2 linked regions of the Teredinibacter purpureus genome follow. The protein of the gene in region 1 interacts with the protein of each later gene in a pairwise test. Links are inferred from orthologs where the notes say so. Each region holds a gene or a part of one and is shown on either strand. Other genes may lie near its edges. The genes, in order: lepA and H5647_RS20480.

The links.
Region 2: the proteins of lepA (region 1) and H5647_RS20480 interact in binary tests that used the Escherichia coli proteins (3 or more experiments, as listed by UniProt). The link is inferred for Teredinibacter purpureus from one-to-one orthologs.

The regions. Positions count from the first base shown.
Region 1 is NZ_CP060092.1:4,091,410-4,106,799, forward strand. Bases 5,756-8,610 are described here. They hold lepA (translation elongation factor 4), read right to left. Parts: upstream 8,156-8,610; coding sequence 6,356-8,155; downstream 5,756-6,355. Other genes in these bases: lepB (signal peptidase I), read right to left, coding at 5,756-6,342; H5647_RS18290 (Do family serine endopeptidase), read right to left, coding at 8,354-8,610. Also shown: H5647_RS18255 (response regulator), read left to right, coding at 1-2,682; DNA repair protein RecO, read right to left, coding at 2,721-3,422; GTPase Era, read right to left, coding at 3,438-4,328; rnc (ribonuclease III), read right to left, coding at 4,384-5,073; H5647_RS18275 (DUF4845 domain-containing protein), read right to left, coding at 5,048-5,458; more of lepB, read right to left, coding at 5,479-5,755; more of H5647_RS18290, read right to left, coding at 8,611-9,736; H5647_RS18295 (SoxR reducing system RseC family protein), read right to left, coding at 9,864-10,316; H5647_RS18300 (MucB/RseB C-terminal domain-containing protein), read right to left, coding at 10,456-11,466; H5647_RS18305 (sigma-E factor negative regulatory protein), read right to left, coding at 11,579-12,364; RNA polymerase sigma factor RpoE, read right to left, coding at 12,597-13,178; nadB (L-aspartate oxidase), read left to right, coding at 13,536-15,182; H5647_RS18320 (hypothetical protein), read right to left, coding at 15,193-15,390. UniProt on the Escherichia coli protein: Required for accurate and efficient protein synthesis under certain stress conditions. May act as a fidelity factor of the translation reaction, by catalyzing a one-codon backward translocation of tRNAs on improperly translocated ribosomes.
Region 2 is NZ_CP060092.1:4,597,283-4,612,620, forward strand. What follows is about bases 5,936-8,738. They hold H5647_RS20480 (zinc transporter ZntB), read left to right. Parts: upstream 5,936-6,754; coding sequence 6,755-7,723; downstream 7,724-8,738. Other genes in these bases: H5647_RS20475 (class II fumarate hydratase), read left to right, coding at 5,936-6,684; H5647_RS20485 (mechanosensitive ion channel family protein), read left to right, coding at 7,766-8,641. Also shown: H5647_RS20460 (cation:proton antiporter), read left to right, coding at 1-1,073; H5647_RS20465 (FMN-binding glutamate synthase family protein), read left to right, coding at 1,338-2,576; aconitate hydratase AcnA, read left to right, coding at 2,630-5,302; more of H5647_RS20475, read left to right, coding at 5,317-5,935; H5647_RS20490 (potassium channel family protein), read right to left, coding at 8,920-10,650; H5647_RS20495 (BON domain-containing protein), read right to left, coding at 10,901-11,428; H5647_RS20500 (sigma-70 family RNA polymerase sigma factor), read right to left, coding at 11,488-12,072; H5647_RS20505 (mechanosensitive ion channel family protein), read right to left, coding at 12,118-12,948; H5647_RS20510 (hypothetical protein), read right to left, coding at 12,996-13,268; H5647_RS20515 (LEA type 2 family protein), read right to left, coding at 13,356-13,985; H5647_RS20520 (universal stress protein), read right to left, coding at 14,077-14,925; mgtE (magnesium transporter), read right to left, coding at 14,986-15,338. UniProt on the Escherichia coli protein: Zinc transporter. Acts as a Zn(2+):proton symporter, which likely mediates zinc ion uptake. Purified ZntB reconstituted in liposomes also binds and transports Cd(2+), Ni(2+) and Co(2+).

The sequences.
Region 1 (15,390 bases):
TTTCGCACGCTGGCAATTGTCGACAATGAATTCAATCCCATCTGGCTACGCGGACTACCGCTAAAAACACCGTCCGCAGAGGAAAGCCAAAACATCATTCGCGCAGGAAAAAGCAAACGCAGCTACTGCATCAATAATTTGTGTTACGCCTATTTACACACAAATATAAAGTTAGAGGTTTCAAGCAACACACACCAAACGGAATCGGAATACATTATTGTCGTCTCTGACAATTTAAATCACTACATTACCCGCTACCAGAGCATTATTGCCCTTCTTGTTACGATTGCCATTTGCCTATTGATAGCGGCTATTTACCTGAGGAAATATCAACGCATTATTCTCGACCCCCTAGAGAATATTCATACCGGTATACAAAACTATATTAGCGGTAGAGGCGATGCTGAAATATCGGCTAAATCCGGTAAAATTTACGGCCGACTCGTTAACGATATCAATCAGCTCGCGCGCCTACAGCGAATTACACAAGATAACCTGCAACAGAATATTGAGCAATCCACAGCGGAACTACGCGAAACGCTTGAGACCGTCGAAATACAAAATATTGAATTGGATATCGCCCGCAAGAGCGCGCTGGAATCCAGTCGAGTTAAATCTGAATTCTTAGCCAATACTAGCCATGAAATTAGAACGCCATTAAATGGCATTCTTGGTTTTTCTGAACTGCTCAAAAAAACTGAACTCAATACTCAGCAAACCGAATATCTAGAAACTATAGATGAGTCGGCGAAAGGGTTATTAACAATCATCAACGATATTCTTGATTTTTCACGACTGGAAATCGGGAAGCTTACGCTCGAATATAAACCCGTTCGCTTGCGCCAAGTTGTGGAGGAGTCCCTTCGGTTGCAGGCCCCTGCTGCCCACGAGAAAAAATTACGTCTACTTACCGTTATCGATCATGATATTCCGGAACATTTACTGGGTGACCCGTTACGGCTTAAACAAGTACTATCCAACCTTCTATCGAATGCTATTAAATTTACCAATACTGGACACGTATTAGTCAGCGTCAGCAAAGAAGATAGAGCAGATAACCAAATTACACTGCATTTCCGTATTACCGATAGCGGTATTGGCTTAAACCAAGCACAACAAGAAGAGTTATTTGACGCATTTACCCAATTGGATTCCAGCGAAAGCAGAGCACACGGCGGCACCGGGTTGGGGCTGGCCATTGCTAAAGGCCTAGTTGATCGAATGAATGGCCAAATTGGTGTAGAAAGCGAACCCGGTCAAGGAGCGACCTTCTGGTTTACCTCTACACTGGGCCGCAACCCTAACGCTGCCAATACCGTGGGTTACTTAAAAGGTACGCTGCGTAACATTCGGTCAATGGTGTACGATTGCTCCTCTATGAGCCGAACTGAAATCACTCATTATCTTCGCGGTTGGGGAGCTGAAATCCATGAAATTGCGCACTTCAACGACATCGAATCCAGCACAGAAGAAGCCTGCCGAAACGGACAAGTTAACCTTGCCATTATTGATGCGCAAGTTGATGACAAAACGTTTGATAAGATAAAACTTCGTAAAATTGTCGATACGCTCAACCAAGATTATTCCATTCCCGCGGTGATTTTGGCCTCTCCAGCAATACAACGATTAATCGAGCCTGCTTTAGCGGGTACGCATACCGCTATCATCCAGCGTCCCGTACTCTGCAATCGCCTACACCAAACGGTCTGTGAGCAGCTGGGAATTATCATTGCCGATGCCGAGACAGACACGCCAAAAACCGCGAAAAGTGCTACACGAGAAATTAAGGAGATCCACATATTAGCGGTAGACGACAACCCAGCCAATCTTCGATTAGTCACTGAACTACTGAAAGATATTCATGTGAATGTTGTTGCCATTGATAACGGCGCCGATGCCTTAAAGCTATGCGAAACGCGAGCGTTTGACCTTATTCTGATGGATATCCAAATGCCCGGCATGGACGGGCTAGAAGCAACCCGCGAGCTACGCAAACGTGAAAACCCTGACCATCGCACTCCTGTAGTGGCATTGACCGCTCACGCGGTTAATGAGCAAAAATCAAAATTACTATTGGCGGGCATGGACGATTATTTAACGAAGCCCGTGAGTGAAAACGAACTACAACATATTATCGATCGCTGGGTCGCACGCAATCCGTACAAGCGCAACACCAATGAGCACAACCTTGCCGCAAACACCACTATCGTCGAGACTAAAACCTCAACCGCCAATGTAGCGGATACAACGAGTATCGATACCGCCGACGAAGCAGCAGCCAGTATCGAAAAAGTCACAGAGAAACTCGTCGATATCCAACAATCATTATCTTTGGCGAAAAATAAACCCGATCTCGCCAAAGATATGCTCGTCATGTTGCTTGAATCTTTACCCATGGCTAAAAAGGAAATGTCGACCTACCTAAACGAAGGGAATCACAAGGAACTTCAAGAAGTTGTCCACAAGCTTCATGGGGGTTGCTGCTATTGCGGTGTCCCCAAACTACAAAAATTAAGCTCCGAGTTAGATTCAAGACTCCAACACGCACTCCAACACAACGAGCTTCCCCCACTTCTCGAAGAGAGCATCGCACAACTTCTATCCGTTATTGACCAAATGTTAGAGTGGCACGAAGCCATTGATGTAAGTGCGCTTTTTGACGAAGATGAATCGACGACTTAATGTGCCCTCAATTGCACGGTCGGGCAAGCCTTGGCGAACTATTTAAATAGCTCGCGACTCACCAACGGTTTGCCCCCCAACGCTTCGTTCAATGCCACTCTGCAAACTTGCTTAGCCGCTAAACGAGCGCCCTCGGCAGCCCATCGCCCTTCTGCGATAGCCTGAAGCTGGCTACCGCGTAGGGAAAGCTGTCTCGAATGAGGTACAACGGGTGTAAACCCCTGTGTGGGGCTGAAGGTATAATAAAATTCACTGCTTGCCTCAATAGAGTTACCTTGCGCATCTTGCAGGAAATCAATACCAACACCCAAATCATCCAATAGCAAAAATTCAAATTCACGCAACACGACATCAACCACCTCTTTCTCCACAACACTTAACTGCTGCAAACAACGATGGTACGCTTCAAACAACCGAGGATGGGGGTCCTCTGCAGCGAACAACCGCTGAATCAATTCATTAATATACATTCCACAATAAAGAGACTCACCTGCGTGTAACAATGGCGGGTGTTCAATTTCAATTTGCGAGAGTGTTCTGAGTGTGTTTTTGCCGTGATAACTAATTGAGAGCGGTACAAACTGCTGTGGTTTACTGGAACCAGAAGATTTCCGGTGACGGGTACGAAAAACGGTACTTACCCGGCCATAGTGCTGGGTAAAAAAATCAATAATAATGCGGCTATCGGTAAAGTTTCGCCAATGTAAAACAAAAGCCAGCTCGTCCTCTACCTTTAGCATAGCCCATTTCCCCGGCTATTCGTCTAACCCAAGGCTGCGTAAAGCTCTAACATCGTTAGACCAACCGCGCTTCACCTTCACCCAAAGATTTAGCATTATTTTGCAGTCAAAGAGCCTTTCCATATCTTCACGCGCTTGCTGACCAATCTGTTTGATACGCTCGCCTTTATCACCGATCAGCATTTTTTTCTGGCCACTTCGCTCAACTAAAATAGCCGCACTAATGGTAACAAGCCTATCATTTTCAACAAACTCTTCAATTTCTACTGCTGTCTGATACGGAACTTCATCGCCCAACTGCCGAGTAATTTTCTCCCTTACAATTTCTGCCGCTAGAAATCGAGAATTTTTATCTGTAATCTGATCTTCTGGATAGAAATGCTCTCCCTCTGGTAAAAAATTTGAAACAAGAGCTTCTAGTTTATCCAAGTTTTGATTTTTCAATGCAGAAATAGGCACAAGCTCTGCTTGAGGAAGCTGCTGAGAAAGATGCTGTAAATGTGGAAGCAACTCGTTTTTATCGTCTAGCTGGTCGACTTTATTGACCGCGATAATAACGGGACATGTAACATTTGAGACTTGCAAGCAGACCCACGCATCCTCGTCCGTCCACTGCTTTCTATCCACTACGAATACCACCACATCAACATCTTTCAATGCAGACGAAGCGCTCTTATTCATAGCTTTGTTAATCGCTTTCTCCTGATTTTTATGAATCCCAGGCGTATCAACAAATAACATCTGTACACTGCCTACCGTTTTTATGCCAAGCACATTGTTACGAGTAGTTTGGGGTTTACGCGAGGTAATACTAATTTTTTGCTCGAGCAAATGATTCAATAAGGTCGATTTACCCACATTGGGACGACCAACAATCGCGATGTAGCCAGATTTTAAAGAAGACATAATTAACAATTTCGCCTGATAATAGGGAGAGGGTGCTAGCGATACCGCAACGTAACTATTTGACGCCTAGTGCCAATAGCATTTGTTCCGCTGCCTTTTTCTCGGCTACACGCTTGCTGCCAGCGATTGCAATAGTGGTTTTTTGTGCGCCGCCAACATCGCAGCTCACCTCAAATTCAGGTGAGTGGGAGTGACCAAAACACCGCACTACTTCATACCGTGGCAGGGGTTTTTTATGCTCTTGCATATACTCCTGCAGGCGAGTTTTTGCGTCCTTTGCGGTCTCTGCGGGAGAGGTTAAGTCAAGCCGTGTATCAAACCAACGTAACACCGCTGTTTTACACGTTTCCATTCCCGACTCGATATAAATTGCACCTAACAGTGCTTCAACTGCATCAGCTAAAATTGATGCTCTACGAAAACCACCACTTTTCAATTCACCTTCGCCTAATTGCAGGTAATCGCCCAACTGAAAATCTCGGGCAATTTCCGCCAAAGTTTCGCCTTTCACTAAACTCGCTCGCAAGCGGCTCAAATCACCTTCGCGCGCAGTAGGGAATTTATGAAACAAGGCTTCGGCAATAAAGAAATTCAACAACGAGTCGCCAAGAAACTCTAAGCGCTCATTGTTTTTCGGCCCAACACTCCGATGAGAAAGGGCTCGATATAACAGAGTCGGGTCTTGGAACTGATACCCCAACGCAGATTCAATTCGTGCGCTATTCAGCTTCGATAAGGTACTCACAACATAATTCCGGCTGGGAAGTGTCAAGCTGACTTTTAAATATCAGCAACACTTCAATATTGGCAAACATAGGTACACGTTTTTCGTATACATTGTTTATTAACACGCGGTCATTCTTACGCACTACTTTAAATGCAGTCCCTTCTTCACCGCGCACATTATTTATCATCATAAAATTTTCAATTTTTCGATAAATATCGCGTTTATCCATCGCGCCCAAATTAGATTCCTGCTCTGAAAGCGATTTCAATGCTCCCTGAACTGCCCAATTATCTAAATAATGGGGGCCAATGCGAAACACGCAAAAAAACAAGCCCCCAAAAAAGAGAATCATGAACATCGTATTGGTAGAAATAAATCCAAACTGACAATTGGGTTTGTTCATAACATCTATCCAAGTGGTACTTATATTGAGCCTGTTCGAGAAAAACTAGGCAAACTCAAAAACTTGTCCCAGTGCATCCATATAGCAAATGCTTTACCTACAATTCGATCTTCCGGCACAAAACCCCAATCTCGGCCATCTGAGCTGTTATCGCGATTATCACCAATCATTAGATAGTGCCCTTGCGGTACATCCCAACTACCATTGACACTAAGCCGCCCAGGAATGGTACATTTGCGCATTCGGTGGGTTTCGCCATCTATATTTTCATCGGTGATTAAATAACTACCGCCTCGAGCAGAACAAAAATCGACACTTTCGATTGTCTCTCTTAGCACCAAGGTCTGCTCTGCTTCGACACCATTAATATATAGCACGTTATTCGTGTAACGGATTTTGTCGCCCGGCAGCCCAATGACGCGCTTAATAAAATACTGGCTGCGATGAGGCGGAAAAAACACCATCACATCACCGCGCTTCGGATCACTTACAGGAATAATTTTATTACGGAATACCGGCATACGAACACCGTACGCAAATTTATTCACAGCAATAAAATCGCCCACTTCCAGCGTAGGCACCATAGATTCTGAAGGGATTTGAAAGGGCTCGATAATGAACGACCGTAGAAAGAAGACCAAAAACAAGACAGGAAAGAAAGATTTAGAAAACTCTACAACGGATGGTTCTGCCGCAACCGCCATATAAGCTTTTACGTAGCCCTCGTCCTTCTCCTTTTGCGCGTCAGTTAAATGGGGAAAGCGTGCATCAACATTCGCGATAGCTGCGCGACGAGACTTTTTCAACATTACAATATCGTAAAGCCAAACCATGCCGGTACCAGCAACGGCCAACATTAAAATTAACGGTAAATTGATATCCATATTTGTCCTGTATTTAACTATCGATTTTAAGCACAGCCAAGAAAGCTTCTTGTGGAATTTCGACACTTCCCACTTGCTTCATACGCTTTTTACCGGCTTTTTGTTTTTCCAACAATTTCTTCTTCCGGCTAACGTCCCCACCATAACACTTAGCCGTTACGTTTTTGCGCAACGCTTTTACCGTGGTTCTCGCAACGATTTGACCGCCAATAGCGGCTTGAATAGCCACATCAAACATTTGTCGTGGAATAAGCTCTTTCATTTTATCGGCTAATGCACGGCCTTTGTAGTGAGCGTTATCACGAAAAATAATCAATGCTAACGCATCAACTTTTTCACCGTTAATGAGTACGTCAAGGCGCACCAAATTGGAGGGCGCAAACCGTACAAAGCTATAATCTAATGAGGCAAACCCACGGCTTACCGATTTTAGCCTATCAAAAAAGTCCATAACCACTTCATTCATGGGTAATTCATAGCAGAGCGACACCTGCCCGCCAACATATTGCAAATTTTTCTGAATACCACGTTTTTCAACACACAGCGTAATGACAGCGCCTAAATAGTCGGACGGAACGAGAATATTCGCTTCGCAAAGCGGTTCACGCATTTCGTCAATTAAGCTGATATCCGGTAATTTGGAAGGGTTATCCACATAAATGGTTTTCCCATCATTTGTTACCACTTCGTAAATTACAGTAGGTGCGGTAGTGATAAGGTCGAGATTATATTCCCTCTCTAGTCGCTCTTGGATAATTTCCATGTGCAGCATACCAAGGAAGCCGCAACGAAAACCAAACCCTAAAGCATCTGAACTTTCAGGTTCATAAAATAAGGAAGCATCGTTTAGGGTTAGCTTGGCCAAGGCGTCGCGGAACGTCTCGTAATCATCGGAGCTTACGGGAAATAGACCTGCATAGACTTGTGGCTTTATTTTTTTAAAGCCTGGAAGCATTTCAACATCGGGGGTCTTTGAATGCGTTAACGTATCACCCACTGGCGCGCCCAAAATCTCTTTAATTCCTGCTACGACAAAGCCCACCTCCCCCGCATTTAAGACACCGGTATCTTTTCGTTTCGGGGTAAAAACACCGACGATATCAACACCATGGGCTTTACCAATGGATTTTGCGATTATTTTGTCTTTTGTTTTTAAAGATCCCTGGGTCACGCGAACAAGCGAGACAACGCCAAGGTAATTATCAAACCAAGAATCAATAATAAGGGCTTGAAGCGGTGCATCAACATCGCCAACAGGCGCAGGAACATCGCGTACCAGCCGCTCTAATACATCCTGAATACCCAAACCAGATTTCGCGCTACAGCGCACTGCATCAGTAGCATCGATCCCTATAATATCTTCGATCTCTTCTGAAACTCGCTCCGGCTCTACCTGAGGCAAGTCCATCTTATTCAATACGGGGATAACTTCTAACCCTTGCTCTATAGCCGTGTAACAATTGGCGACAGACTGGGCCTCTACGCCCTGTGCGGCATCCACCACAAGCAGTGCACCTTCACAGGCGGCCAAGGAGCGCGACACTTCGTAGGAGAAATCAACATGACCGGGAGTATCAATAAAGTTCAGTTGATAGGTTTTACCGTCTTGCGCGAGGTAATCCAATGTAACGCTCTGAGCCTTAATAGTGATGCCTCTCTCGCGCTCGATATCCATGGAATCCAGCACTTGGGCTTCCATTTCTCGAGCGGATAGGCCGCCACAGTCTTGAATAAATCGATCTGCGAGGGTCGATTTACCGTGGTCAATATGGGCAATAATAGAAAAATTTCGGATATGACTAAGATCGGTCACGAGGGCTTGCTACTCATCAATGATTAAACGGCCTAGATCTGCTTTATGGGCCTCTATTACAGAGCCCGTATCAGCGACTCAGAGGGGCTTTCGGTGGCGCAAGTCTACAGTATTTAATAAGCCTAAGCTATGCGAGCACCACCCCCCCGAAATTACTTGAGCGTGGCGCTGCTAGGCTTGAAGGCACTAAGATTAAGGCTACTGTAGCCGTATCGTTCTGAAGGTTGGGCGGCCATCGCGGAAAAACCGTATGGGCTGTAAACTATCGGAAGGCAAATTGGCTAATATCCGACGGTAATCCTCTACTGTTTCTATCTGTTCGAACCCGAGCTGCGCGATGACATCTCCTGGAGCAACGCCGGCATCGGCGGCAGCACCATGAGGGTCCACCTGAGTCACCGTTACACCACCGGTTAACCGCCACTGATCGCGAAGCGATGATTCAATCGTTTCAACCGTTAAGCCTAGACGGTCCGCCGCGGTACTCGGTGACACCTCAGTGATTGTGGCCGCAGCATCGCCGCCCTCTAAGCGCCCTACCGTAACGTCAATAGTTTTACGCTTTCCTTTACGCATAACGACTACGGGTACTTCGCTATCAGGCTGAGTTGAGCCCACCGCGTGAGGCAAGTCACCTGACGTAAGAATGTTACGCCTTGCGAACTTCAGAATAATATCACCAACCATGATGCCCGATTTATCGGCTGGGCCACCGGGCTCCATTTGAGCAACAAGCGCTCCCTGAGGCCGTTTTAAACCAAAGGAGTCGGCTAAGTTCTTATCAACCTCTTGAATAACAACGCCCAACCAACCCCGATCCACTCGGCCTTTTTCTTTTAACTGTTCAACAACGTTTAATGCGACGGTCGACGGTATAGCGAACGAGAGACCAATGGAGCCGCCCGAACGTGTATAAATTTGAGAGTTAACCCCAACAACTTTACCTTCCATATTAAACAATGGCCCTCCCGAATTGCCGGGGTTAATGGCGACATCGGTCTGAATAAAAGGCACGTAATTTTCGTTTTTGTCTGTTGGAATACTCCGCCCGATTGCACTCACAATTCCCGCACTTGCCGAAAAATCTAATCCAAAAGGAGAGCCAATGGCAACTACCCACTCACCTATGCGCAACTCATCATTGGTGGCCAAGGTTAAAAATGGTAATTTTTCTTCATCAATTTTTAACAGGGCCAAGTCTGATCGGGGATCTGAACCAATAACCATTGCTTTAAATTCGCGGCGATCAACAAGCCGGACCACGATTTGGTCTGCATCTTCAATCACATGATAGTTAGTTAACAAATAGCCATCGCTCGAAATAAGAAACCCAGACCCCATAGAACTCATATTGCGCTCTGGCATTTCTCTAGGCTCAAACAGGTGCCGAAATATATCAGGAATTTGCTGCCCTGGTGGGAGACTAAAGCCACGCGGCTTTACCGCCGTTGTGGTGTTTATTTTTACCACGGCAGGAGAGCTTTTTTCAATTAACGGGGTAAAGTCGGGAAGATTATAATTGGCTGCTGAAACAATCAATGGAAAGGCCAAAACTATAAACACAAAAAACCGTACGATCATTTATTTTCTCCGCGAAAGTATTTTTTCAATCCTCTGGCTTATAAAAAGCAATTTGCGCCAGTTAGTTATCAGAACCTCAAACTCGCCTTCTGGTTCCCAGCATTCATAAAATTAGTGTAGGCCTATATTAGTCACCGACACTAATCACCGAAGACAGTTGACCCAACAACTGAGGCCTTACGCCTTTCCTGTTTGGCAAAAAACGAACAATACCACCGCCAATCAGCAAGCCCACAACGGCAGCAAGCATCATAAATATTTCCGCAACGTCACTATACGAGGCCCCTGCCAATGCCAGAAACATACACAGCAAAGGTAATCCGTAACTTAATAGAGCATCCAGCACCATGGCGGTTTCATCAACACCAATTAGCACGTCATCCCCCAACTGAGGCCGACCATGAGTGGAGTCAGACGAGTAAAATGCTTTGATGCACGTAAGGTTACTATCAGCGGCGACGAGTAACTTCTGGCCACAACCATGCCGGGCACGACACTGACCACAGGTCGAAAGTTTGAGAGTTTCGACCCAAACGCCATCACACTCAACTGCGATTACTTTGCCACTTTCACTTAACACTCGAGATAAGCCTATGATTCTCTGCGATACAAAAAACAGATAATGGATGAAATTGCGGGGTATTGTAGACAGTTTGGGGGGTTATGCCCAAAAAACAAGGCACCCCCAACACTAAGACGGCATTGCAAGATGATGCCCGTTAGGGAACGGGCGTTAAAAGCGGCGTAGAAATAGACTGCAATATTCTAACAGCGGCCGTTTCTGGCACTTCCCCAACTAACGAGAGATGCACAACTTGCTCTTCTGCTCGACGTAAATCCATCAAAATTAATGTCGCACCGCGCTGTGCCATTCCTCGAGGAATCTGCTGGACATCCTCGTTTTCTGGCACGAGCTCAGGATTAACAAAAACAGAAAAGGAAGAAAGCCCATCGGTATACGTGTGCACAAGACCATCCTGCTCTGTCCAGCGGGAATTGGCGCGAGTGAAGCCGACAGGCACCCAGCTAGGCATCCACTTATCCACACCTGCGCTAGCACCAACCTCAGCGCTCTTGCGCTCTGTGGCCACCTCTACACACGGCTGATCGGGCTCAACCGAGGTAAAACTCTCCAGCTCCTCACTGTCCCATTCAGGGTTATGATCAAAGGCAACAAACTGCATGCGCTCCAGTACTTTGCTACGCGAAACAACCAATACCTTTAGCAACACGCCAGACTCAACATCTACACCCAAGCTCATACCGTAGCGATCATTATCTTTCGGCAGCAGTTGCACCACAGCCACCTTTCGGCCGGCAACTCGATCATAGCCTTTATAGTATAAATGGTAATACTCGTTAAAATGTAACGCTTTGCCACTACCCGTGGCCAACATTGCACCTCTCACCATGCGTCCGCCGAGCGATTCGCAACTGGCCGTTCGACCATCACGGTTTAGCGTTCGCGTAGGCCCGTTCAGCAAAATATAACGCTCATTTTCAATGTTGTTCACAACCGCATGAGACACATCAATGGTTTCTAAGCTGCCGCCATGCTCATACGTAAACACACCGCGATAATTCTCGGTACGCATCGCATACGTTAACCTTGCAAGAATTTTCTCCGCAGAAGGCTCTGTTTCTACCGCATAGGTTTCAACACAAACAATACAGAGCGCGACAACGCCGAATAAGGCTTTTATATAGCGGCTTAAACAAAACGGGAACACGAGTTACAACACCTCGTTGGCAACGATTTAGTAATAAGGGAAAGATGAACGAAAAGTAGTATTTAAAACGTAGAAACGACCGCATTAACCCGCAAGACGGCCGTCTCAATAATTATTCTGAGTCGCGAGGCACTAATGTCTGACTTTCTACCACAGAGGCTTCACCTTCAGCAATTGTCGGTGCAGATACGGCATTCAAGTCGGTTAGACGCGCAAACGAAATAACACCCAAATCACTATTGTCTGATACCTGGCCAGCATGGATCATCATAAGACGGTCCAAATGCGCCTGTAATTCAGCATCCTCGACGATTTGTGCACTTTTGCTGCCTGTTGTGGGTAGCGCCTGAGTGATTGCACCTCTAGGCAGGGACGGTTGCTGTGCAGTGTGAGCTGTACTTACAGTACGAGCCGATAAAGTTGGCGTATCGAACCCGGCGGGAACAACCGCAGAATTCAAATCGGGCGCAACGAAAGGCTCCAGTTCTGCAAGAGCGCCATCCGTAACACTATTGCCAGCACCAAACCCCGAATACTGCTGAACACCCACCAACAAACCAAAGGCAACCGTCGCAGCAATACTGCCTTTAGCCATAATATCGACCCAACGACGTTTGGCCGACGGCGAGGATAAGGCGTGAGCCGGTTCCAAATCAATTTCAGCTCGAATATGAGCGGAAAGATCGACCCCCATTAATGGAGAGCTCTCGTTCTTCATTACAGCGCTGGCCATGTGATAGCGATGCCAAGTCGCACGAACATTTTCGCTTTGCTCTGACTCTCTTAGTACACGCCGTAGATCAAGTTCATCACCTTGATCGTCCAGCAATGCGGATATAGATTCGCCAATAGCTGTGCTCATTGTTTCGGGCTTTTCATTCTGTGCAGAAGAAGTCATATCTACTAACGCCTGGAGTATTACACCGCCAATGCGGCAATTATTTTAGAGAATAACCGGTAAATATTATCGATTATCAGCCCTATAAAGTAGCCTTATTCAGCCGCTATTCAGGACTCACACAATCTGACCACCGTGTGCTCATTTTGTTTCACTTATCTCAACATTTATTAACGAACCATGCGTCACGACTATCAGCAATGACCAAACAGCGGACTCACTCAATACCCACCTATAGCAAATGGGCCATCTGTTTATCAATAGATTCACGTGCACGAAAGATACGCGAGCGAACAGTGCCCACGGGACACCCCATAACCTCTGCAATATCTTCGTAGCTTAACCCTTCCATTTCTCGAAGCGTTACCGCCGTACGTAAATCTTCCGGCAAGTCGCGTATGGCTTTTTGTACAACATCGTCCAGCTGATCTCTCATTAGCTGCCCTTCAGGAGAGCCGAGATCTTTCAGTTGTTCACTGCCACTGTAGTACTCCGCATCTTCAACATCGACATCGGAGGCTGGCGGGCGCCGCCCACGTGAGACTAAGTGATTTTTTGCCGTGTTGATCGCTATTCGATAAACCCATGTGTAAAACGCGCTATCACCTCGAAAATTAGGTAGCGCTCTATAAGCTTTGATAAAGGTTTCTTGCGCGACATCTTGAACTTCAGCACTGTCTTTTATAAAACGGCTGATAATCGCAAATATTTTATGTTGGTACTTCAAAACCAAAAGATCGAATGCTCGTTTGTCGCCTTTTTGAACGCGGACAACAAGCTGTGCATCTGTTTGCGAAGCGGGTTGCACCGCCATTGACTACTCCCCAAAACCTTCACTGCCGGAAGGCTTACTTAAATTCTATCGCTTTGATATCCAGTGACCGAAGAAACCCTCTCCACTGAGGATCGCTCAATTATTCATTCGTCTAGTCGCGTTGATTACCCACAAACTCTAAAACAAAAAAATGCTATGCCAATTCAGATGAATGAACACCCTTAAAGTTCCATGCGCCACTAACTAAAATAGAAACACCTTAAATTCAAGCGCTGCATCTATCCCCTAAGGTTAGGACATTCCCGCAAAAATCAATGTATCACCGCCGGAATATTACAGAATAATGAAGTACTTAAGGTATAGTAGACGCTGTTTGTAATGGCTCCCCCCACTTTTATGACTACTATTCGATCAATCTCAAACCCTTCTTATGATGTGCTTATTATTGGCAGCGGTGCAGCCGGACTAGCGCTCGCACTTAATCTTCCCTCTAGCCTTCGTATTGCCGTACTCAGCAAAAGCAAACTTAATGAAGGCTCAACCTGGTACGCACAAGGAGGCATCGCAGCAGTTTTAGACGATAGTGATTCAATAGAATCTCACGTAAACGATACGCTTAATGCCGGCGCGGGGCTATGCCACAAAGATGCTGTTGAATTCACTATTAGCCATAGTAAATCGGCCATTCAGTGGCTTATAGACTTAGGCGTTAACTTTACCCGACAAGCGCAGTCTGGAGATTTCCATCTCACGAGAGAAGGCGGGCATAGTCAGCGTCGCATCATTCATAGTGCCGACGCCACAGGAAAAGCACTACACACCACCCTGCTCGAAAAAGTGCATAAAGCCGACAACATCGCTCTACACGAACATTACGTCGCGCTGGATCTCGTTAAACAGGTCGACCCCAACAGTAAAAAGTTACGCTGTGCTGGTGCATACGTATACAACCGCAGCACCGAGAGCGTAGAAGCCTTCACCGCAAAAACCGTTGTACTTGCCACTGGCGGTGCCAGTAAGGTCTACCTCTACTCATCCAATCCCGATGGGGCGAGCGGTGATGGCATAGCAATGGCTTGGCGTGCAGGCTGCCGCGTCGCCAATATGGAGTTCAATCAATTTCACCCCACGTGCCTGTACCACCCAAAGGCAAAGTCCTTCCTCATTACTGAAGCTGTTCGAGGGGAAGGCGGCAAACTTCTATTACCCAATGGTGAACGGTTTATGGATAGCTTTCATGAACTGGGAGAACTCGCCCCGCGCGACGTTGTTGCGCGTGCAATCGACCACGAAATGAAACGATTGGGTAGCGATTGCGTTTACCTCGATATCAGCCACAAATCTGAAATATTTATTGAGTCTCACTTCCCTAATGTACGACAGCAGTGCCTTGAATACGGTATCGATATCACTAAAGAACCCATTCCCGTTGTACCAGCAGCTCATTATACCTGTGGCGGTGTTATGGTAAACGAGCACGGCCAAACCGACCTACACAACCTGTATGCCATAGGTGAAACCTCCTTTACGGGGCTTCACGGGGCAAACCGCATGGCCAGCAACTCATTGTTAGAATGCATTGTATTCGCCCAATCTGCCGCTAAAGCTATCAAAGCCTCTCTTCACGAGATTTCTCCGCTTCGTGATATCCCTCCGTGGGATGCAAGCCGCGTCACCAACTCCGACGAAGACGTAGTCATTTCTCACAATTGGGATGAACTCAGGCGTTTTATGTGGGATTACGTCGGTATCGTGCGTACACAAAAGCGATTAGAGCGTGCTAATCACCGCATCAAATTACTGCAGAAAGAAATCAACGATTACTACTCTAACTACAAGGTTGGAAATGATTTAATCGAACTACGAAACTTGGCCGTTGTAGCTGAACTCATTATTGGCTCTGCCATGCAAAGAAAAGAAAGTCGTGGGCTGCACTATTCTCTAGATTACCCCGACTTAGCTGAATTCGCGCAAGATTCAATACTGGTACCTATGAATTTTGCAGCGCAAAATATTATTGTCCATCATGAGCACAAAACCTAGACTTTAAACCCTAGTTTTCTGCGCCTATGCTAGGCTCGAACGCCTCCGCCGAAAGTTGCTTCAGCTCTATACGCAACACTCGAAAATCACTTGGCTGCTCAACGCTTTGTTTTATTAGTACAAGAGAGGCACTCGACCCTCGTGACAACTCCAGAGACTGGAATTTAATAATCACCAAAAATCGCGTTAGCACAAGCTCTTGAATATA
Region 2 (15,338 bases), 510 kb from region 1 along the record:
GCCCCAGCGTCTTTGGCTTGATAACCTATACCGGTTTCGTCTCCAGTCTCGGTCATTTGGGCGCTGCAATTTTGCTGTTTACCATCGGTCTGGAATTCAAGGTTAAGGATCTGCTGCAACTACGCTATGCTGTCATTGGCTTGTTTGGTGTAGTAGTGCCTTGGGCCTGCGGTTTTGGTTTAGCTTTGTTGTTTGATTTTGACCCTGGCCGAGCCACGTTAATTGGTGTGGCTTTGTCCGCAACCAGCATTGCGATTACCGCCGATACCCTACGCGAAATGGGCAAGCTCGATAGTGTGGCAGCCAAAGCCATTATCGGTGCCGCCGTTATTGACGATGTACTGGCGCTATTAGCACTCTCTATAAGCCTGCAGGTAGGCGGTGGCGAAGCGTCGCTGCCTGACATCGGTTTTATGCTATTGAAAGCCGTGGTGTTTTTAGTGGCAGGTGTCATATTAAGCCAGCGCTATCTCCGCCACTGGATTACCAAACTCGACGGCACTGCTTTTGCTCAACGTTATACAGAAGCGGTTTTTGTCCTCGCCATGATGCTGGCCTTTGCCTATGCCATTGTCGCTGAACTGATGGGTTTGTCGGCTATTGTCGGTGCCTTTATTGCCGGTGTCAGTTTGGAAGGCGTACACCTCAAACACAGCCGTAATTTCCATGAAGGCGCGGATTACCTACGTATCGTCTTTGGTGCCATTTTTTTCGTTTCGCTGGGAATTTTAGTCGATGTATCGGCATTCACCACTGACATGTTTCTGTTTTTATTGGCGCTGACGGTTGCAGCGATTGCCAGCAAATTGATCGGTTGTGGTCTACCGGCACGCTTGTTGGGTATGAGCAATAAAGATTCTATCGCTATCGGTGTTGGTATGGTCCCACGTGGAGAAATCGCCATGGTGGTGGCTTTATTAGCGCTCAATTCTGGCGCCATTGAACAGGCTGCTTATATCGCGATCGTGCTAATGAGTTTGTTAACGGCTGTATTTACGCCATTGGTATTACGCAACTGGGTTTATCGCCCATCCCCTCATCAAAACAAAGCGCATCAACACTCTGCTGATTAAGTAAAAATCATCGAGGATGGTTAAGGCACTGACACTATCGAACACCTGAAAAACTATCAGTTTATTGTTGAAATACTGGTTTACAGTATTGTTCTGGCTGCAGGTTTTTTTGCCGCAGTCATTGTCTGGATGTATATCAACGATAAATTACAAACCAAACAGGCCATCCGTCATAACTTTCCGGTTATCGGCCGCCTGCGTTATGTGTTTTAGCATTGGGGGATATTTTTCCGCCAGTATTTTTTTGCCAATGATCGTGAAGAAATGCCGTTCAACCGTGCCCAACGTAACTGGGTTTATCGTGCCGCAAAAAATCTCGATTCCACGACCGCCTTTGGCTCAAGTCGTAATCTGTCCATTCCGGGTACGGTGTTTTTTGCCAATGGGCTCTATCCCGTTCTGGAAAATGAAGCGATTGATACAACAGGGATTATTATTGGGCCCGACACACCTACCCCCTATTATTGTGAAAAATTTTTCCATATTTCTGCCATGAGTTATGGTGCCATCTCAGTGCCCGCCGTTAGAGCATTATCGCGTGGGGCAAAGATGGCTGGCATTTGGCTTAACACGGGTGAAGGTGGACTATCATCGTATCATCTGGAAGGTGGTTGCGATTTAGTGTTTCAAATCGGCACCGGTAAATTTGGTGTGCGTGATCATAACGGCGATTTTTCTGATTCAAAACTGAAAGAACTGGCAGACCATCCAACGATTAAAATGTTTGAAATCAAGCTCAGCCAAGGGGCAAAACCCGGCAAAGGCGGCATCTTACCCGCCATTAAAGTCACTGAAGAAATTGCCCGTATCAGAGGTATTGCGCCCGGAGAAGCCGCCATCAGTCCCAATCGTTTTCCCGAAATCGAGGGGCCTGATGATTTATTAACTATGATCGACCATGTACGAACAATTACCGGAAAGCCGACGGGCATTAAGTTATGCATAGGCAATCCTGTTGACATGGAGTTATTGTGCGAGGCGATTATCAAAAGAGGCCAGGCAAGTGCACCGGATTTTATAACTATAGATAGTGGTGATGGCGGCACCGGAGCAGCACCGATGAGCTTGATCGATAATGTGGGTATGTTGGTTTACGAAAGTTTGCCGCAAGTCGTCGACATCCTTATTCGGCAAGGTTTACGTGAACGCATCAAAGTCATTGCCAGCGGCAAGTTAATTAATCCTAGTGATGTCGCCTGGGCACTGTGTGCCGGAGCTGATTTTGTTAATAATGCGCGCGGCTTTATGTTTTCTCTGGGCTGTATTCAGGCGATGCAGTGCAATAAAAACACCTGCCCTACCGGCGTAACGACACACAATAAACGGCTTCAGGCAGGTTTAGACCCACTCGACAAGGCTCACCGTGTTAATCATTACGCCAACAACATGATAAAAGAAGTGACAACTATCGCTCATTCCTGCGGCGTTAAAGACCCACGACAACTAACGCGACAACACATACGTACTATTGCAGACAATGGGAAATCAATGGCTTTTGATTAAAAACATAGACCCTGTAATGCTTACAGCAATCCATACCCCCGAGGCAATTCACGATGACTCGTTCAAAAAACTCTTTTAATACCCTCAACACATTGCAGGTTAACAACACTACATTCAGTTACTACGCAATCAATGGTGGTGAGTTAGCAACCCTGTCAGCCATTAACCGGCTACCGGTTTGCACAAAAATCTTATTGGAAAACCTGCTTCGCCATGAAGATGGACAAACTTGCAGCCGGGAAGATATACAAGCGCTGGCAGCCAGCGCCGGTCGCGGCAGCGATCAGGAAATAGCCTATCACCCAGCGCGCGTTTTGATGCAAGATTTTACCGGGGTGCCAGCCGTTGTCGATCTGGCCGCTATGCGCCATGCGCTGCTTGAGCAAGGGATAGACCCACAGAAAATCAATCCACTATCAAAGGTAGATTTGGTCATCGACCATTCGGTGAATATCGACAAATTTGCCACCGCAGATGCTTTTGGCGAAAACGTTGACATCGAAATGCAGCGTAACAGTGAGCGTTACCAATTTTTGAAATGGGGACAAGGTGCGTTTAATAACTTCAGTGTGGTACCGCCAGGCACAGGAATTTGCCATCAGGTTAACCTGGAGTATCTGGCCAAAACGGTGTGGACTGAACAGGACGGCGACCAACTCATGGCCTACCCTGACACGCTGGTAGGTACCGATAGCCATACCACCATGATCAATGGGCTGGGTGTATTGGGCTGGGGGGTCGGTGGTATTGAGGCTGAAGCTGCCATGCTAGGACAGCCAATCCCCATGTTAATACCAGATGTCATTGGCTTTGAGCTGACCGGGCAACTAGCCGAGGGCATTACTGCCACCGATCTGGTACTGAGAATAGTGCAACTGCTGCGCGAACACGGGGTGGTGGGTAAGTTTGTTGAATTTTACGGCGCGGGGCTTGATCATTTGCCACTGGCCGAACGCGCGACCATTGCCAATATGGCGCCGGAATATGGCGCCACCTGCGGCTTGTTCCCCGTGGATAAGCAAACCCTGCATTATCTGCACTTAAGTGGCCGCGACGAGGACAGTATTGCGCTGGTCGAAGCCTATTGCAAAGCACAGGGCTTATGGCGCGATGAAGATAGCCCAACACTGAATTTTGCTGACACGCTACACTTGGATATGGCAACCGTCGAGGCGAACTTGGCCGGGCCGAAACGCCCTCAGGATCGTGTCACTGTGTCAGCACTGCACTCGGCGATGGATGGCTATATTGAACTGGAAGGCAAACTCGGCCAGCTCGACCAGGGTTTCCCGCTAGCGGACAGTGATCTGGAAATGCATCATGGTGATGTTGCCATTGCCGCGATCACCTCTTGCACCAATACCTCTAATCCCGCCGTCATGCTTGGCGCCGGGTTGTTGGCCAAAAAAGCGCTCGCCAAAGGTTTGCAGAGAAAACCCTGGGTTAAATCATCCTTAGCCCCCGGCTCAAAAGTCGTTACCGACTACCTGCTAAAAGCCGGTGTACAAGCATCGTTGGATGCGCTGGGATTTAACCTGGTGGGTTATGGCTGCACCACCTGCATCGGTAATTCAGGGCCATTATCCAAAGCGGTAGAGGATACGATACAGGCTAACGATCTGATCGTTTCATCCGTATTGTCGGGCAACCGAAATTTTGAAGGCCGGATTCACCCACTGGTCAAAGCAAACTGGCTAGCCTCACCGCCACTGGTTGTCGCCTATGCTTTGGCGGGCACCACCCGCATTGACTTAAGCCGCCAGCCGATCGGTAATGACAGGGACGGTCAACCGGTTTATCTTCGCGATATTTGGCCCAGTAATGCAGAGATAGCCGAGCTAATGCAATCCATCACCAGCGACATGTTTAAAAAACAGTACAGTGCGGTTTTTCAGGGTGACGCCGCCTGGCGAGCTATCGATAGTGGTAATGACGCGGCCTATACCTTTATGCCTAACTCCACTTATATCCGCCTGCCCCCCTTCTTTGAAGAACAATATCAAGGCAACCAAAGCAACATCCTAGGCGCACCCATGCTAGCGATGCTGGGCGACTCTATTACCACCGACCACATATCCCCCGCCGGAGCCATCCCGGCGGACAGCCCGGCTGCTCAGTATTTGATGGAGAACGGCGTGGCTAAACCTGACTTTAATTCCTACGGTTCCCGGCGTGGTAATCACGAAGTCATGATGCGTGGCACTTTTGGCAACATTCGTATTCGCAATGAAATGACCCCGAAACTGGAAGGCGGTTATACACGACTTTCCGGCAGTACCGATGCTCTGCCAATTTACGATGCAGCCATGCACTACCTATCCAAGGCAACGGCAACCGTCATCGTTGCCGGTAAGGAATACGGCACCGGTTCCAGCCGCGACTGGGCGGCTAAAGGTACATTACTGCTCGGAGTAAAGGCTGTTATTGTAGAAAGTTTTGAGCGTATTCACCGCTCTAATCTTGTCGGAATGGGTGTATTACCCTTGCAGTTTTTACCGGGTGACAATCGAAAAACGCTGGCACTCACCGGCGATGAACATATCGACATTCTCGGTCTGGATCAAGCACTGCAACCCAAGCAGCATCTGACTGCCTTGATTCATTATCCGTCCGGTGAACAGCGTCAAATCACGCTGCAATCGCGCATCGATACCGCTGTGGAAATAGAATACTACCGCGCGGGTGGAGTCCTCAGGTATGTCCTCAACCGAATTGTTAACAATTAACAGGAGCGAGTGTCATGGCCCAAAACACCCGGATTGAAAAAGACAGTTTGGGCGAAATCCCTGTTCCTGAACAGGCACTGTACGGTGCACAAACCCAACGAGCCATTAACAATTTCACCCTTAGTGGCATTCCCATGCCAAGGGATTTTATTCGCAGTCTGGGGTTGATCAAAGCAGCGGCGGCCAAAACCAATAATGAACTGGGCGAACTCGATACTGATATAGCCGAGGCCATCAGTGCTGCCGCGCTTGATATTACCGAGGGTAAGTATGCGGATCAATTCCCAGTGGACGTATTTCAAACCGGCTCCGGCACCAGCAGCAATATGAACATCAATGAAGTCATTGCTACATTGGCCAGCAAGGTACTAAAGCGCCAGGTACACCCCAACGACCACGTCAATTGCAGCCAAAGCAGTAACGACGTCATCCCCACCGCCATCCATATCAGCGCCAGCCTGGCTCTGCATCAGCAATTAATACCCGCGCTGCATCAGCTAACTAACGCCATTGCCAAACGTGAAAGTGAGCTGACAGGGCAGGTCAAAACGGGGCGCACTCATTTAATGGATGCTATGCCTTTGACCTTCACTCAGGAGTTATCAGCCTGGCGCGCACAACTGCAACTTGCAGAGCAACGCCTTAATGATACTCAGCAACGTCTTCGTCAACTGGCACAGGGCGGCACCGCTGTGGGTACCGGGATCAATGCACCTAAGAGTTTCTCTGAGGTATTTATAAAACATTTATCTGTACTCACCTCACTTCAATTTGAACCTGCCAATAATTTATTTGCCGCGATAAGTAGTCAGGACACAGCGGTAGAATTGTCCGGTCAGCTCAAAACCCTAGCGGTAACCTTGATGAAAATCGCTAACGATTTACGTTGGATGAATAGCGGCCCCTTGGCGGGTTTAGGTGAAATCAGTCTTAAGGCCCTACAACCCGGCAGCAGTATTATGCCGGGAAAAGTTAATCCAGTGATACCCGAAGCTGTTGCGATGGCGGCAGCACAAGTCATTGGCAATGACACAACGGTAACGATCGCCGGTCAATCGGGAAATTTTCAGCTCAATGTGATGTTACCGGTGATTGTCTTTAATCTGCTGCAAAGTATTCAGCTACTGGCAAACAGTTGTAGCTGCCTGGCAACAACAGCGATTGCAGACTTCGTGGTCAACGAAACAGCCACTGAAAAACATCTGGCACGCAACCCTGTGCTCATTACCGCACTAAATCGGGAAATAGGTTACAGTCAGGCCTCCGAAATTGCCAAGCGCGCTTATCACGACAATCGCTCCATATTAGAGGTCGCTATAGAAATGACCGACATTGATGAAGATCGGCTCCAGCAATTACTCGATCCGAAAAACCTAGTATAAAATCCGTGTAATAAGACTGTATTCAACCAAGTTTGCCCTCGGTGATTCGTACACAATAAGGAAAAAGACAATGCCTGACTCTGCACTTATTTTTGCAAAAGAACTAGATGGCAATGGTGGTGCTATCGAGCACACAGATCTCGAGAAAATCAGCCAATCTAATCACCCCTTGTGGTTTCATTTTGACGCCAATCATCCAGATTCCGAAAGCACTGTCCACCACACATTTCCAGATATTGACGAATACAGCGTGCGTGCCATTTTCGATCAAGACGCCAGGCCCCGTATGCTCGAGCTAGAAAATGGAGTGCTTATTATTTTGCGTGGTATCAACCACAATGAAGGTGGCCAAGCGGAGGATATGGTCGCCGTTCGGCTATGGATTACTGAGACTCGAATCATCAGCCTGCGCTATCGAAAATCCAAAGCCGTAATGGAAGTAGCTGATAGCTTCAATCAAAAACATGGGCCGAAAACCATCGGCGACACTTTCGCCGCTATCAGCTCAAGATTATTTAATTATATAGAAAACGGAATTGACAAGCTGGATGAAAAAATTGGTCTGCTGGAATCGCGGATACTGGACAAACCTGATCGTCAACTGCGCCACGACATTTCCGAGATTAGAAAATCAGCGATATTGTTACGTCGTTATATCGCACCACAAAAAGAGGCCATTAACCAACTACGCTATGCCGAAGTTGTCTGGCTAACCGGCAAGAACCTACGTCGCCTTCAGGAAGCTCAGGATATTCTAATGCGAGGCATCGAAGAACTGGATGCTATTAGGGAACGCTCACAAGTGGTCAAAGATGAGCTGGTAAACGCATTGTCTGACCAACTCAATCGCAACTTATATGTGCTATCGGTGATTACCGCTGTTTTTTTACCGCTGGGGTTTTTAACCGGTTTATTCGGCATTAATATCGGTGGTATGCCCGGCGTAGATAACAACATAGCTTTTTCATATTTTGTGGCTAGTTTAGTGACGGTCGTTATTATTCAAGTAATTTTATTTAAATTTTTTAAGTGGTTTTAAACACCCCGATCAGAAAACAGTTATGAATAAAAAAGGATACCTATGTCAGATGTTAAAGCACTCATTCTAGATATACTAAATACGACTCTATTTACATTGAGCGATACCTCCGTAACGGTTAGCAAATTATTGCTTCTTCCGCTCTTACTCTTATTGGGTTTTCTCACACTAAGATGGTTATCTCGTAAAATAGTCAAGCAATTGGAAGCCAGACATGTCAATGCCGATGTTATTCATTTGGTGAGAAGAATTCTCTTTGTTTTGACACTCATCATTCTGGTTATCACCACACTCGATATTTTCAATATACCCTTAACGGCATTTGCGTTTATATCAGGCGCGGTGGCTATTGGCGTAGGTTTTGGCGCGCAAAATATCATTAATAATTTTATTAGTGGTTGGATACTAATGTGGGAGCGGCCAATTAAGATAGGTGATTTCTTGGAGATTGGTGATACCGCCAAAGGTACAGTAGAGTCAATCAACACCCGCTCTACACGCATTCGCCGAGTCGATGGCGTTCATCTTTTAGTCCCCAACAGTCATCTATTGGAAAATGCCGTCGTCAACTGGACATTAATTGATCGACTATCTCGCACCTCAGTTAAAGTGGGTGTTGCCTATGGCTCACCGGTAAAAAAGGTCGCTGAATTAATCAGGCAGGCGATAGATGAAAATACTCAAATTCTACGCGAACCAGAACCGCTAGTTATCTTTGATGACTTTGGCGACAACGCATTGATGTTTGATAGCTCATTCTGGATGAATGCTAGCAGTGAAAGAGATTTACGGGTTATTCGTAGTGATATTCGATTTCGCATTGAAGAGCTTTTTCGTGAGCATGATATTGTTATTGCTTTTCCACAGAGGGATATCCATCTCGACGGAACAGTGAACATTAAGTCGTGCACTGAATAGCCCATTAATGGGTATTGAACGTTAACGCCGCGATGAGGAGCACTTCATCCAGATAATAACCCTGCTTACTCATACGCGTCCAACAATTCCGTTCCCCTAAAGTTGCACCTCTTTATAAAACAGGTAGTGTTTCTGTGCATCGTCACTGCGGGTAAAAACATTGCTTGAGGCTAAAACTCTATACCCTCGGATATCAAACTGATCATTGGATAGAGTGTGGAATTCAAAGATTTGAGCAATTTATTGCGGAATAAACTAACTACGAAGGTGCTGCAGGCCTATTCGGATTCAGAATTAAAGCGTCTGAGGAACTCAGCTTCACCTGCCGGGGTGCCAATTAACACAACCTCCCCGCCTTCTGGTAAAATAGAATCCGGTCCCGGATTAGTCATAGTCTTATCATCCAGATCGATACCAATCACACTGCAGTGGGTCATTTGTCGAAAGTTCGATTCAGCCAATGTTTTTCCTGCCAGCGTTTTCGGTACCTGAACTTTAAACACATCTAAGCCTTCAGCAATCATCAGCAAGTCACTGCGTTGCAGAAAATTAAAGAGTGCGTTTGCACCCATCGATGCATAGGACAGCGCAATATCACATCCCGCACGATGCAGTGCCGCCAGATTGCGCTCGAAAGTGGCTCGGCTAATAATCTGTATGTCGGGTCGCAGTAGTCGACAGAAAATGGTTAGGTAGATATTGGTTTCATCATCCCTGGGGGTAATGATGACGGTTTGTGCGTTTTTTATGCCCGCTTTTTCCAGTACCATCTTATCAGCGCCCGAACCAATAATAGTCTTGTCGCTGTCCATAACACGTTCTTCAATCAATTCAACGATGCGATAGTCCATACCACGTCGTTGCAGTGCTGCTGCGGTTGATCTGCCCACACGGCCTCCGCCGATAATGATGACAGGGTTTGGTTCAGTCGCTGCTTGCTCCGCTTGAAAACTGGCATTGAACTCCTTGAACTGATCCGCAGAGCCCGCTATAACCAGTAAGGTATCTTCTTCGATGATACTTTCAGGTTGCGCAATTTCAAATGTTCCTCGCGCCCAGTAGCCAATAATGCTGATGCTGGTTATCGTTTGGGCTTCCAGATACCCCTTTCCAACAAGGGTCGTACGCGTTGAATCAACCTCCGCAATCAGCAGGTCATCAATCCTGCCGATGATATGTGGAAACTTCGAACTACCCGCAATTCTGCGGCTCAGTGCCTCTGCCATTAGCTTTGTAAGTTCAAGCACCTGGCTGCACCCTGCCAGTTTCAGTACCTCTACAGCCGCCTCTTCTCTTGCGGTCGCTATCACCGGTGTTGAATCCGTCACCCCGCGTATCGTAAAAACGACAGAAGTATTCACGATATCGTCGCGTGTTGTTGCTACCATCGCCGCTTCTTCAACACGGGCCTGAACCCATGTGTCAGGGTCATTTAACTCACCGAACATCGCATTGATGCCATCGTCAATCAGATTAATCACCTGGTCGAGTTCTTGAAGGACAACAATATAGGAGTAATTGAAATGCTCTAGTTTATCTATTAGCGCACGTGCTACCGGGCTGTAGAACGTTAGAATCACATGATCGCTCATCTGTGCTGAAACACTTCGATGAATCTGATTGGCTGCGCGGGCTTTCATCCAAGGCTCATAAAACATTTCGATAAAAGTAAAAGGCAAAATAATCAGCAGAAAGATCATGCCTGATAGCAGTACGATGATAGAAAACACTCGACCAATGTCACTCACAAAACTGATGTCACCGTAGCCTAGCGTAGACATCGTTGACAGCGTCCAGTAAAGACCGGAGATCATTGAATGCTGCTGCCCCTCATAGGCCATCAGCAACTGGAAAATAACAGCGTATCCAGAGATTAAGCCCGTCAGAATTAATATAAAACGCAAAAATTGTTTCACATCACGCCGCCTGATCAGCTTCTTCAAACGAGATGACAGCAACTCACATTTGACACTAATCCAAGTGTTTACTGAATGTTTATTTTCTGACATTACATTTCCACACGGAGGAGAATAGCTTAATTATCAGCACTACTGACATCCATTTTTACCGTTTGACTTTTTAATCGGGTAGGACACCAGGCATTATTCTCATCGACGTTTTCCTGGCAACGAAAATGCATTGCCTAAAAAACTACGTCTTGGTAAAAAATCAGTAATACTAATAAATAGGGTGTTTGAACTAATGATTCATACATGATAGCTGACTACTTAAAGTAAATTTCTGATACTTTTTTGATGTCTATTTTTGCTGCCTGAGTTTGATTTCTATAGTCGAAGCAACGGATATTACACCCTCTGTATTGTAAGCGAGAACAATAGCACGGCCGATAAATCCTGGTGGAAGACGACCCCCTGATAATGATACTTTGCCATTACGGGATTGCACTTTGATAACACTTCTGGCCAACACTGGATCATTAGCATAGCCTTGTACTATTTTTACGCGAATACTCTCATCACTTATAGCGGCTTCGACAGCCTTACTCGCTTTTTTCTTCGTCCGTATAACACGACCATTGCGGGTCATTTCGTCTTCGACAAAAATAGGCGATAAATCTAGCATTAACGCAGTCGCAGCGGATAGATTAACACTATCATTAGCGTCTTTTTTGTGTGCCGGCTCTACTGCAGTTGCATCACCACTATTCTCATAGCCGCTATACAAATTATATTTTATGGCGATAAATACGGTTAATCCAATACCAACAACAGCGCCCAATAAAAAAGTGTAAGCCAAGGATTTAAATGATGTCCGATTATTCTCCATGGATATAATCTCCTCACTTTGGTTCATTGACTGACCAATCGTGTTTGTCTGTTTAGCACTCAAAGTTGTTCTTTCAATTTTTCCAATGCGCGATAAAAACGCATTTTAGTAGCGCTAAGCCCCAACTCCATCAGGGTGGCGATCTCTGCCAAAGATAGCTCGCTAACAAAACGTAAACTGAGAATATGTTGTTCTTCCTCACTTAAACAATCAACCATAACATCGAAGCTATCCCTCCATAATGACTCCGGTGACTCATCCTGTTGATCGTTATGGTTATCATCGCTCTGCTCTGTAAACGCAGAATAGAACGCCCGATCCCGCTTCAGTTTTTGATGGCGACTAAAGCAGGTATTATGAATAATTTTTGTCAGCCAGGTTTTAAACGCTGAGCGCTCTTGAAAACGCGGCAAGCCATTGAACACTTTAAGCAAGATAACTTGACTGGCTTCTTCAGCTTCACCGCTATCACGCAATATGCCAAAGCAGGTGCGGTAGATGAGAGGGTAATAGCGTTTGATCAACAGTTCATAGGACCGAGTCACATAAGGCAACTCTTTAATAGCCTGCGCGACCAACTCGGTATCGCCACAGTCAGCCGAAGGCGTGTTACTCGTCACCATGGGTTCCTGAGCCAACAGCATAATATCGCATCCTTAAATGGCCGCGATGAATAAATGAATAGGCGTTCAGCGCTTCACGCTGACTTTGGCATTGATAATGATCGTATTAGCGACCGAGACCAGGTCGCCGTCTTGTTGTTTGATCTGGGTTTTAACCGTACCAATACTTTCCAACGTACCGCGAATATCGTCCAGTTGTATTTGATCCCCGGCGCGGTATAAGTCACGCGCATACACGCCAGCGAGAATATTGGCAGAAAGATCGCGACTACCCAAGCCAAGAGACAATGCAGCGGCAATGCCAATAGCGGCAATAAAAATCGAAATAACTGTATCCAATAAGCCTGTATCAATCTCCAACCGGCCAATCGACAGCGACACAATCACCACAAATAATAAACCATAAACCGCTGATGCCAGAGGTTTCGCATACTCTACACCGATGCCTTCGGCACCGGTACGAATCAAATCGCGAACAAAGTGTGCCACGAACAAACCTATAATAAGAATAAGGGCTGCCGCGATGACCTTGGGCAAGTACATGACAAATTCATCAATGGTTTCCGATACTCTGGGCAAACCCAAGGCCTCAGTAGCCGTCACCAGGAATGTCAGCATAATGATCCAGAACGCGATTTTGCCGATGATTTCAGCAGCATCGAGCGTGATATTGGCACGCGCCATCGTCGCCGCTACACCCACCTTCTTGCTGAGTTCATTAAACCCTGCTTTATTGAGTCCTTTGGCTAACACAAATCCAACAAATCTAGCGACAAAGTAACCTATTACGAGTAATAAAATAGCCCCCAGCAAATTAGGTAAAAAACCGGCAAGCTTACCCCAAAGAGTAGTCATTACAGTGAGAATCGTTTCGCTCCAGACATTGACTTTTTCCATGATGTACTCCTCAAAATATTGTAAGATTATTTAGGCAAAAAAGGTTTTTAATCGCTATTAGCTCTAAATTTTTTAGTGTTTTCAGTCGATGTGAAACGTCTTCCTTTTCTTGCCGCTGAGGCGGCTACTATCGGCGCGCAAAAAGCCAATAAGAAGGCAAAGAAAGACGAAATAGCGAGCGTTAATAAATCACGGGCGCCGGTCTGTACACTGGCTTGCCGAACAGTTATTTCGAGGAGTCCTTCCAGGGCTGGTGGTTCTGGAATTTCAATTCCCAATCTATCGCGCAACTGCTTTTCTTCGTCTGAAAGGTCGTTCATAGCGTATCCTCTGTTTCGATCATAGACTCAGCGATAAGCAGCAAAGTCACAATTTTATTCACCACTCTACTCCAATGCATTTTGCCGCTATTCACTGCCCTCAACAGACTGGGCCAATCGTGGTAAAAGCAATGGTCCGGCATGGTGGAAAAGCAACGGCGTATTTTCACCCTGGAGTTTCACGCTACCACTGATTTCATAAGACGATGATGTTGTACGGCTTAAGGCAGTAAGAATATCAGACAGATGTTGATCATACGCCAGGGATACCGGAACTCGAACTGAGCGTTCGCTGTTCGCAGAAAAGTGTTCTTGCTGCTGAATACGACCGTATTTGATGTGAGTTTGATTCAAAGTAAGGCCGTAGAGAATCGTTTCAACAACCATATCGACTGAATTAGGATTGCGAACCTCTAAGTCTATAACGATATGCACCACATCCAGATTGAAGGAAACCAGTGCTATATCTCGCAACTGAATCATCGGCGGTTTTAGCTGTGTGGTTTCAGCAACCAACGGCGCTTGCCACAGTAGCGAGAGAAGTACCGATATAATAACGAACAATCTGCAGCGCAGTTTCATTGATGCACTGCCTGTTATTACTGCTATTTTCTTAGCACTTGGTTTTTTTACTGCCCTGTAGGATATCAACACCGGCGAGATGCCCCGCGTAGATAACGGTATGGCGTACTCAGTCTTGTTAATAGGCCTTCTCATTGCCGTTTTGTCCAGAGCTTTCTATTTAGATTGTTTACGTCGTTTTCAAATCAATTCTTATTTTGGCCTTGTAAACTTCCCACGCTGCCGATTATGTTTTGATGAGCAGCATGTCACAAGGTGGCGACTCTAACAACGCGCTGGTTGTACTGCCGACCCAAAAATGTCCCAAGCGCGTCCTCGCCACCAAGCCGATAACGAGCAAATCACTGTGGTTCGCTTTTATATATTCCGGGAGTACATTTTCAGGATTACCCTGTAGTAGCGTGGTTTGCGATGCTTTCACCGCCGATTCTTTGGCAAAATCATCCAGTCCTTCACGGTGTATTCCCAAAATAGCCGTTTTATGCTCCAAAAAAACTCCCGGTACAAAACAACAATGAATCAATTGCCAATTGGCATCCAGTCTACCGCCCCACTTTTTAGCCCATTTAACAATCGATGTATCCAGTGTTTTCGGACGTGCGTTTTCATGCAGCGGATCAACCGCAGCCACCACTTTGAAGGGGGTATGCCATGACGTTGTTGTCAGCAGCAATACCGAACAAGGAAGCTGGCCAAGCTGCTGGAAAATCGAATGCCTTTTACCCGGTGGTTGATTGTCGATAATCAGCAGATTCTTTTCTTGAGCGTTCAGGCATTTATCTAGCGAGATCAAATAGTCCGCATCGATAACATCAACTACTCTGTGCTTGATATTATTATCGCCCAATGAACGCTGCACATAGCTGGTTAATTGGTTTTGTTGAGTTCTACTGTGCTCTAATAGCTGGGTGTTTTGCGGCCACTCTGGCAGATACCAGCGTTCAAAACTGCGTATTCGTTTATCCACGATAATATCTATCGATACAGCAAAAATAGTCGCTATCTCGATAACCTTTTGTAGTGTTATATCAGAGACGGTAAAACGCGCATCAATAAACCAAATAACTTTATTCATAGGTTTTTCTCCCCGCTACACTATCCACACTTTTTGATAAAGTGCTACCGGCGCTCCGGCTCATACCAGCATGCTGGACAGTGCTGTAGCGATACCCAAAAAAGACATAAATCCGGCGATATCCGTCACCGTTGTCAGAATGATTGAGGACGACTGCGCTGGGTCTTGCCCCAGTTTTTTGAGGCAAATAGGTACCAATGCACCAGCCATTCCGGCAATCGTCATAGAGATCACCATGGATACGGCTATCACTAACGCAAGACCTAGACTCTTACTCCAAAAATAAACGCCCACAGCGCATGTCAGCGCAATCGCGATACCATTGATCAAGCCGGCACTGGCTTCTTTAAACAGCACATTAAACCAATGGCGAGTAGTAATCTCACGCAGAGTCAATCCCCGCATAGTAACAG